2 regions of the Bacillus sp. AFS017336 genome follow, and region 2 is predicted to be linked to the other one. Evidence: a T-box and tRNA genes for the amino acid it is inferred to sense, from the RefSeq annotation. Region 2 holds a T-box; the other holds one or more tRNA genes.
The links. The T-box of region 2 lies ahead of argS (arginine--tRNA ligase). A T-box ahead of a tRNA ligase gene usually reads a tRNA of that ligase, here a tRNA-Arg.
Positions count from the first base shown of each region.

Region 1: it encodes a tRNA-Arg, which carries the amino acid that the T-box ahead of argS (arginine--tRNA ligase) is inferred to sense. The anticodon was not compared.

Region 1 covers NZ_NUCO01000022.1:46,708-50,999, forward strand. The annotation lists gene tig (trigger factor) at 1-45, opposite strand, end outside; gene CN601_RS13910 (DUF3196 family protein) at 331-1,317, opposite strand; gene CN601_RS13915 (DUF4240 domain-containing protein) at 1,478-2,035, opposite strand; tRNA gene CN601_RS13920 (tRNA-Arg) at 2,264-2,337, opposite strand; tRNA gene CN601_RS13925 (tRNA-Gly) at 2,341-2,414, opposite strand; gene CN601_RS13930 (YfcE family phosphodiesterase) at 2,638-3,141, opposite strand; gene CN601_RS13935 (XTP/dITP diphosphatase) at 3,141-3,761, opposite strand; gene rph (ribonuclease PH) at 3,783-4,292, opposite strand, start outside.
Region 2 covers NZ_NUCO01000032.1:3,116-7,407, reverse strand. The annotation lists gene CN601_RS18695 (nitroreductase family protein) at 1-496, opposite strand, end outside; gene argS (arginine--tRNA ligase) at 749-2,437, opposite strand; T-box leader at 2,479-2,699, opposite strand; gene CN601_RS18685 (tetratricopeptide repeat-containing glycosyltransferase family 2 protein) at 2,823-3,908, shown strand; gene CN601_RS18680 (glycosyltransferase) at 4,110-4,292, shown strand, end outside.

The DNA.
Region 1 (4,292 bases), on a different contig from region 2:
TAATAGACCAACGTTAGCTTCTAATTTTTCCCATTTAGCAGTCATTGTTAGTTCCCTCCAAAATTATCTAAAAATATATATGTGTTTACGTATTTTCGTACTATACATGCCTGTCCGTTTTCCCAAGATCATGCAGGTATAATTAAGTAAATAGTCGCTACAACCATTCTATTATAACACATTACTTTTTTGTTTCAATATTTCCTATTTTGATATTTCAAATCTAAAGCAAAAATATTAGGATTTTTTAATCTCAGTCTTAAGATCAATGGTTACTAGATCATCGAAAATACTACAACTCATAGTCAAAGACCTATTTGAAAGCTTTAACTAATTCGTTATGTTAAAATATCCTTCGTCCTCAAAACGCTTTACTAAAGCAATTGCACTTTTTACTGGAAAGTATTCTACATTAAATAAGTCTTTTAGTTCTTCTTCGTCTACATCGTGATCAAAATATTGTTGAACAATGTAATAAAAGCATGCTGCCCATGTATTTACTTCAGCCGGCATTGGTACGAAAGGAAAGTAGATCGTCATAAAATGTCGAAAGTGTTCTTTTGCAATTTCAAATGCTGAAGGGTTTTCACTTTCTAATATTTCACTTAATTTTTTTAAAATTGCATCTACAAAAGAGTTGTGTTCATCTACTGAAATTGTTACATTCCAAGTCATTCGTTGGTTTACTTTGTTGATTTCAAAGTCTTTTTCAATGGATTGTTCTTGTAATATAAATAAAATAAAACTTTGAATTAAAGGGTTAGCTTTAGAGCTTTTTAAAATATCACCAATTTGATTTAAAACAAGCGTACAATCCGTTGCTCGTAATTCATTAATTAGTTCTAGTTGTTTATTAATCGGCTCTGAATTTTCGACTAAATTATGTAAATCAAGCGTTTGGAACTTTCCGCCTTCACGATCTGAAACTACTTTTTTAGACAATGTTAGCATCGCTTGAAATTTATCCATTTGATTTTCATCAATGCGATTTTGAGTAAGCAGTCTTTTTATACTTCTTTGTAATTCTTCGTATTCTTTTATTTGAAACAAAATACTTATGTATATTTCAATCGCTTCATCACTTTCAAATGGACCGAAAACTAATTCCTCGCATCTTTCTCTAGCTTCCTTAGCCCGATTACCTTCCAATAAGCATGCAACTGCAGCTAGTTCTGTTTGTGAATTATGCTGATTCATTTCCTTTAATTGATCACATAACTTTAACGCTTTAATAAAATCTTTTTCTTCTAACGCTTTCTTACCTAAATTTATTATCCGATCCTTTAGTTTAGGAAAAAAGACAATATTGTCTTCCATACTACTCTCCCCCTAACATTTGTTATTCTCTGCACAATCTAGTTATGAAAAAGTGTATCATGAATTAATTTTATTTAAAATATGAAAGATACTTATATTAACAGTCTAATTAAATTCTTTATTCAATCCACTTTCTGACTGAATCTATTTTACCCACATATTAATGTCCTAATGGCTTTTGACCAAATCGTTTCCATAAATTTGGAAATTTACTTTTTAATTCGTCATTCGACTTCCAATCCACTGTTAATTGTTGTTCTGGGTAATGATAACCCTTGCTTTCTATTAGTGAATTAAACTCATTCCACAACTGATCATCCCAATCTTCATCGCCTTTACGCTTTATCGTAAATGCTTGTAATGCCAAATCTAGCATCTCCTCTAATTCTGGAGTCAGTCCCTCTTCTTCATAAATTGGGAAGATATATTCAGCTAAATAATCCGGTTCATTTAACGTTTTCTTATATACTTGTTCACCCTGACCAATTAACCAAGCTCTAAATTGAGCAAATGAATCTTCAGAACAACCTCCCATAGTAACCCATGCAGCTCCTAGTAACTTTGAATTATACGCATTAGAAAACGCGGTTTCAAACTGAATTTCAAAACCAGCTATTTCCTCATCTGACTGTTTCGCTAAATGACTTATTACCCACTCATAAGGTTCTTCAACAATATGCATTTTTGAAATTAAACCCCAAAATTCTTTTTCGTTCATTTATATCACTCCACACTTTTTTTATTTTAGAATATCATATCTAAATACTATTAGAGTCTATTTACAAATCATTCACTTCTGTTATGGATCTCTAATACTTTTTGTTTTATGTAGTATTATTGTTACACTTTTTTTAAAATAATTCGTCATTCTTCAATAATTTGGAAATTGGTTAAAATACAAAAAAAGACACTTATTTTACATTACGTAAAACAAGTGTCTTTTGGACGTCCTGGGAGGGATTCGAACCCCCGACCGACGGCTTAGAAGGCCGTTGCTCTATCCTGCTGAGCTACCAGGACATATGGAGCGGGTGATGGGAATCGAACCCACGACCGAAGCTTGGAAGGCTTCTATTTTACCATTAAACTACACCCGCATATTTTTTGTTTCTTTGCGACATCCCCTGTCGACATAACTTAGTATAGTCGCTAGGCAAAATAAAGTCAACACTATTTTTAAACTTTTTTCCAAAATAAAGGAATTTTTTTAAATCACCTAGAATTACCTTATTTTATTAAGGCTATATGGCTTTTAGTACTTACAAATTTTTCGCTTTTAAATAAGGTTAGCAGCTAATAGCTACTAACCTCCATTTTTTATTATATTTCAAACGAAGTAGTGATAAGTTCCGTGCCGTCAGTATTATAAAACGTAACATTTACTTTCTTATCTATTGTTTCAAGAATTGCATATGTCTTTTCTTTCCTCATTCTAGGTAAAAGAATACTACCAGGATTGATAAAAAGTACCCCTTCAATTACCTCGGCTCCTAATACATGTGAATGACCGAAACATGCGATTGTCGCTCCAACTTCTTTACAACGATAATATAGCTTTTGTAATGACTGCTTTATTCCATGTAAATGGCCATGAGTAGCAAAGATTGTATGTTCATTTCCATGATGAATAAATTCTTCAGGGAATTCTCCTCGAAAATCACAATTACCTCGAACTACATTGTAATCTTTTAATTCTTTAGCATTTAACTCTAATTCCGAATCTCCACAGTGGATCATTAAATCTACACTGTCTCGATATCGGTCAGCGATTTCTTGCAACGGTTTCGTCAATCCGTGACTGTCACTTACAATTAATACTTTCATTAATTTGTTCCTCTAAATAAAAATTCTTTACCTTCATTATTTATCACATTCATTAATGATTTAATTGCATTTGCTCGATGGCTTAAGCCACCTTTTTCCTCTGTTGTTAATTCAGCCATTGTTTTATCTAATTCGGGCAAAAAGAATATCGGATCGTAGCCAAAACCGTTTGTTCCTCTTTTTTCATTGGCAATATACCCCTCAACTGTTCCATTTACAGTGATTGTTTCTTTACCAGGAACCGCTAAAGCTAAGGCACAATAAAATCGCGCAGTTCTTTTACCAGGGTAAACTCCATTTAGCTCGCTTACTACTTTTTGTAAGTTATCTTCATCACTCTTATGTAATCCAGCATATCGAGCAGAATAAACACCAGGTCTACCTTCAAGTGCATCAACTATTAAACCAGAGTCATCCGCAATAACAGGTGTTTTTAACTCATTAGCTAAATACTCAGCTTTTAAAATCGCATTCTCTTCAAATGTAGTTCCTGTCTCCTCAACTTCTTGAATTCCAGGAAAGTCTTTTAAAGATTTAACTTGAAATCCCATTGGGTTAAAAAGAGCTTCAAAGTCCTTCACTTTACCCTTGTTATTAGTCGCAATAATGATCGTATCCATCCTTAAAGTCTCTCCTCGAAATTATGATTGGAACTTAATGCCTTCTTGTAATAATACTTCTTTTTGTTTTTCAATTAGAGAATTAACACCTAACTCCCCTAATGATAGTAATTCATTTAATTCTTCTCTAGAAAAAGTCGCTTCTTCACCAGTACCTTGTAATTCAACAAACTGACCTTTCCCAGTCATTATAATATTCATATCGACACTTGCAGCTGAATCTTCTACATAATACAAATCTAGTACTGGTCCAACTTCTTCTAAAATACCAACAGAAGTTGCCGCCAAATAATCTTTTACTGGATAAGATTTTAATTTATCCATTTTAACTAATTTATCAAAGGCAAGCATCATTGCAACAAACGCTCCAGTAATAGAAGCAGTTCTAGTTCCTCCATCTGCTTGTATAACATCACAATCAATCCAAATTGTCTTTTCACCAAGTGCTTCTAAATCAACTACCGCTCTTAAAGCTCTACCGATTAAACGTTGAATTTCCATCGTACGACCAGTAACTTTTCCTTTAGATGA
Region 2 (4,292 bases):
GAGCACCTAATATTTTTCGATTTTCTGGAATCTCCATCTCTTTATAAAATTGCTTATCAAAAATATAAGGATTAGTTCGCCATACCATTCCAATATTCTTTTCCCAAGCCGCTAATTGTAAATTTTGAACAAACGCACAAGTTGCTCCAATTGCTTCTAAATTCCTCTTTTCATTGTCTGAGTGATCTGTCGTTATGATTAAATGCATTGGTGTATCTATAATATATGACTTGAAAAATTCAGTCGATTTTTTAATTTTCTCAACTGTGTATGTTTCAGTTAATTCCATTCTTTCATAGCTATCTACAATTTTCGAAGCATAATATTCTCTTTCCTTTTGCTCTGAAATCATAATGAATTGCCAAGGCTCTTCTTTACTATGGAAAGGAGCATAAGATGCTGCTTCAAGTAACTCCATCAAAACTTCCGTATTAATTGGATCTTTTTTTGTATCTCTAATTGTTCTTCTATTTTTAATAAAATCTAATATCGACATTGAACGTTATTCTCCTTAGTTTCTAAATAATCTTTATATTCATTATAAATGTAAATGATAATCATTTTCAATAACCTTTTCGTTTTTTAACTATTTTCTTACACTTTGTTTTTATGATCGCGAGTTTGTTAAATACTTCCCACATATTTCCATAAGTATTTATATGTAGTAAAGTTTGGAAAGACTGTGTTTAAGTTCAGATCAAAAAAGAAAACAGGTATTGAAGGATAATTTCTTCAATACCTGTTTTTATTACATTTCTTTTGGAGCACGAATGCCTAATAATCTTAATCCTTCTTCTAATATAACGGAAACAACTTTTATTAATGCCAATCTACTTTCAAGTTGATCATCATTAGTTAGTATATGTGTATTTCCATAATATTTATTAAAGCTTTGAGCTAAGTCAATTGTATATTTTGCAATTACCGACGGTTCAAATTGTTCAAAGCTACGTGAAACTTTATTTGGAAATTCAAGAATCTGTTTGATGATATCCCAACTATAAGAATCGTCAAGTCCCTCTTGTTTACTTACATCATACGATATTGCTTTTTCTAAAATTGAATTTGTTCTAGCAATTGAATACTGTACGTAAGGTCCAGTTTCCCCTTCAAATTTTAACATCTGTTCAAGTGAGAATTCGATGTTATTCATACGATCATTTTTTAAATCTTGGAAAATGATTGCACCGACACCGACCATTTTTGCAACTTCTTCTTTATTTTTTAATGTAGGATTTTTATCTGCAATATTTTGACTTGCTAAACTAATTGCTTCCTCAATTACCTCTTCTAATAGAACAATTTTCCCTTTTCGTGTAGACATTTTTTTACCATTTTGTAGGATTAAGCCAAATGGTACATGAACCATATCTTCAGACCATTCGTACCCCATTTTGTTCAAAACTGTAAATACTTGCTCAAAATGTAGCGCTTGTTCTCCACCAACTACATAGACAGCCTTATCGAAATCGTAAGTTTCTTTACGATAAAGTGCTGCAGCTAAGTCACGTGTAGCATATAAAGTTGCTCCGTCAGATTTTCTAATTAAGCATGGTGGTAAATCTTTTTCAGTTAATTCAACAACATCGGCACCTTCTGATTCGACCAATAGATTTTTCTGTTCTAGAAGATCAATTATTCGGTCCATTTTATCATTGTAGAATGCTTCTCCGTTAAAGTTATCAAAATTAACACCTAATAAATCGTATACTAACATAAATTCTTTAAGTGATTCTTCACGGAACCATTTCCATAAATGTAATGCTTCTTCGTTTTTCTCTTCTAATTGCTTAAACCAGCTTCTAGCATCTTCCTCAAGTTGAGGCTCTTTTTCAACTTCTTCATGAAACTTAATATATAATTTTAAAAGCTCTTTAATTGGATTCTCTTTTACAGCGTCTTGATTACCCCACTGTTTATAAGCTACGATCAATTTTCCAAACTGTGTTCCCCAGTCTCCAAGGTGATTAATTTTTACTGCTTTATAGCCATTTTTTTCTGCAATTTTAGCAATCGAATTTCCAATCATTGTAGAGCGTAAATGCCCCATTGAAAATGGCTTTGCAATATTAGGAGAGGAACAATCAATCGCAACTGTTTTCTCATTTCCATCTACTTGGTTGCCATATTCCTTACCTTGACTGAGAACTAAATCAATTACTTGTTTACTTACTAGTTTTTTATTTAAAAAACAGTTTACATACGGACCGTTCGCTTCAACCTTTTCAATAAGCTCGTGCTTAATCAAAGGTGCAACTTCATTGGCGATCATTACAGGAGATTTTCTTAATGCCTTTGCTAATTGGAAACAAGGAAATGCCAAATCACCTTGATCTGCATAATTAGGTTTTTCAATAAGTGCGTTGATTTCAGTTATGGTTAATGCTCCATTTAAAGCTTTTTCGATTTGTTCACTGTACAAATTTACATAATTCATTTTTATCAATCCTCTCTCAAAATAAAAAACCCGTCTCTATCATAAGAGACGGGTTTAAATAATCCGCGGTACCACTCTAATTGTTCAAAGATATTGAACCAACTTTAAAATTTGTTAACGAGGTCTTCCCCGGCAAAGTCCTACTACTATTTCAGACCGCTTTTCCGAAGTGCGTTTCATCTTATTCGTCTATTAGGCTTTCACCATCCCTAACTCGCTTAAAGAATAAAAATAAGATTACTCTCTTCATCTAAAAATTTTCAATATTCATTTTTATCATTTAACCATATTCATTCTAGAATTTCAATATTAATCTTATTTTTGAACTCGATGAATGGCACCTTTTGTTGACAACCTTAATAACATAGAAATTGAGGTGGAATTCATGAATAAAAAACCAATAACGTTAAGCCTTTGTATGATTGTAAAAAATGAAGAAGCTGTGCTTTCAAGATGTTTATCTTCTGTATCTACTATAGTAGACGAAATCATAATTATTGATACAGGTTCGACAGATAAAACAAAAGAAATTGCTAAAAAATTTACAAATTTAATTTATGATTTTACTTGGATAAATGATTTTTCAGCAGCTAGAAATTTTGCTTTTTCAAAAGCTACGAAGGACTATATAATGTGGCTTGATGCAGATGATATTGTTAATGAAGAAAATGCAAAAAAATTACTTAAATTAAAAAAAACACTGACTAAAAATGTCGATGCTGTTGGAATGAAATATCATCTTTCATTTGATGAAAACGGAAATCCAAGTTTTAGTTCTGTACGAAATCGAATCGTTAAGCGTGAAAGAAAATTTAAATGGGTTGGATTCGTGCATGAATATTTAGAAGTTTATGGAGAAATTATTCAGTCAGATGCTGCAATCATTCACCATAAAGACAAAGAATACTCTGACCGAAACCTAAAAATATATGAAAATGCAATTGCTTCAGGTAAAGATTTAAGTCCTCGTGACAAATACTATTATGCAAATGAATGCGTTGATCATCAGCTATATGAAAAGGCAATTGAATGGTATGAATTGTTTCTATCTGAAGGAAAAGGTTGGTACGAGGATAATATTCAGGCTTGTGGAAAAATGGCAGACAGCTATCTGTTTATAGAAGAATTGGAAAAAGCGATAAATAGTTGTCTAAGATCTTTTTCTTATGATGGGCCACGAGGAGAAAACTGCTGTCGATTAGGATTTATGTATCTTCAACAAAATGATTTTACACGCGCAATTACATGGTATAAGCTTGCTACTCTTGTTGATGTACCAACAACTAGTCCTTTTATAAACCAAGCATGTTACACTTGGTTACCAAACCTACAATTATGCCTCTGCTATAGTCGATTAGGAGATCAAGAGACCGCTAAAAAACATAATGATATTGCTGCAAACTACGTTCCTAATAATCCTTCTGTTTTACACAATCAAGAATATTTCCGCACTTACTTTAAAAATAAATAAAACACCACTAAAATTCATTCTTCCTCTTACTCCTTTACGAATAGCTTTATTTGGATATTATTTCACTACTAACTAATGAGACGAATGAAGGACTATATATCGTTAAATGAATGGCCTATTGCTGTTAGTATGTAGGATTAATGATTCAAGCTTATTCTATAGTTATAAATTTATCCAAATGAAATAGAAAAGGGTGATAATTTGATTACAGTTAGCTTATGTATGGTTGTACAAAACAACGAAGCTATAATTGAAAGATGTCTTAATTCTGTTACGAATATAGTTGACGAAATTATCATTGTTGATATGATGTCAAACGATCGAACAAATGAAATCGCAAGAAAATTCACTGACCAGATTCATCTTTTTGAAGATGACGATGAA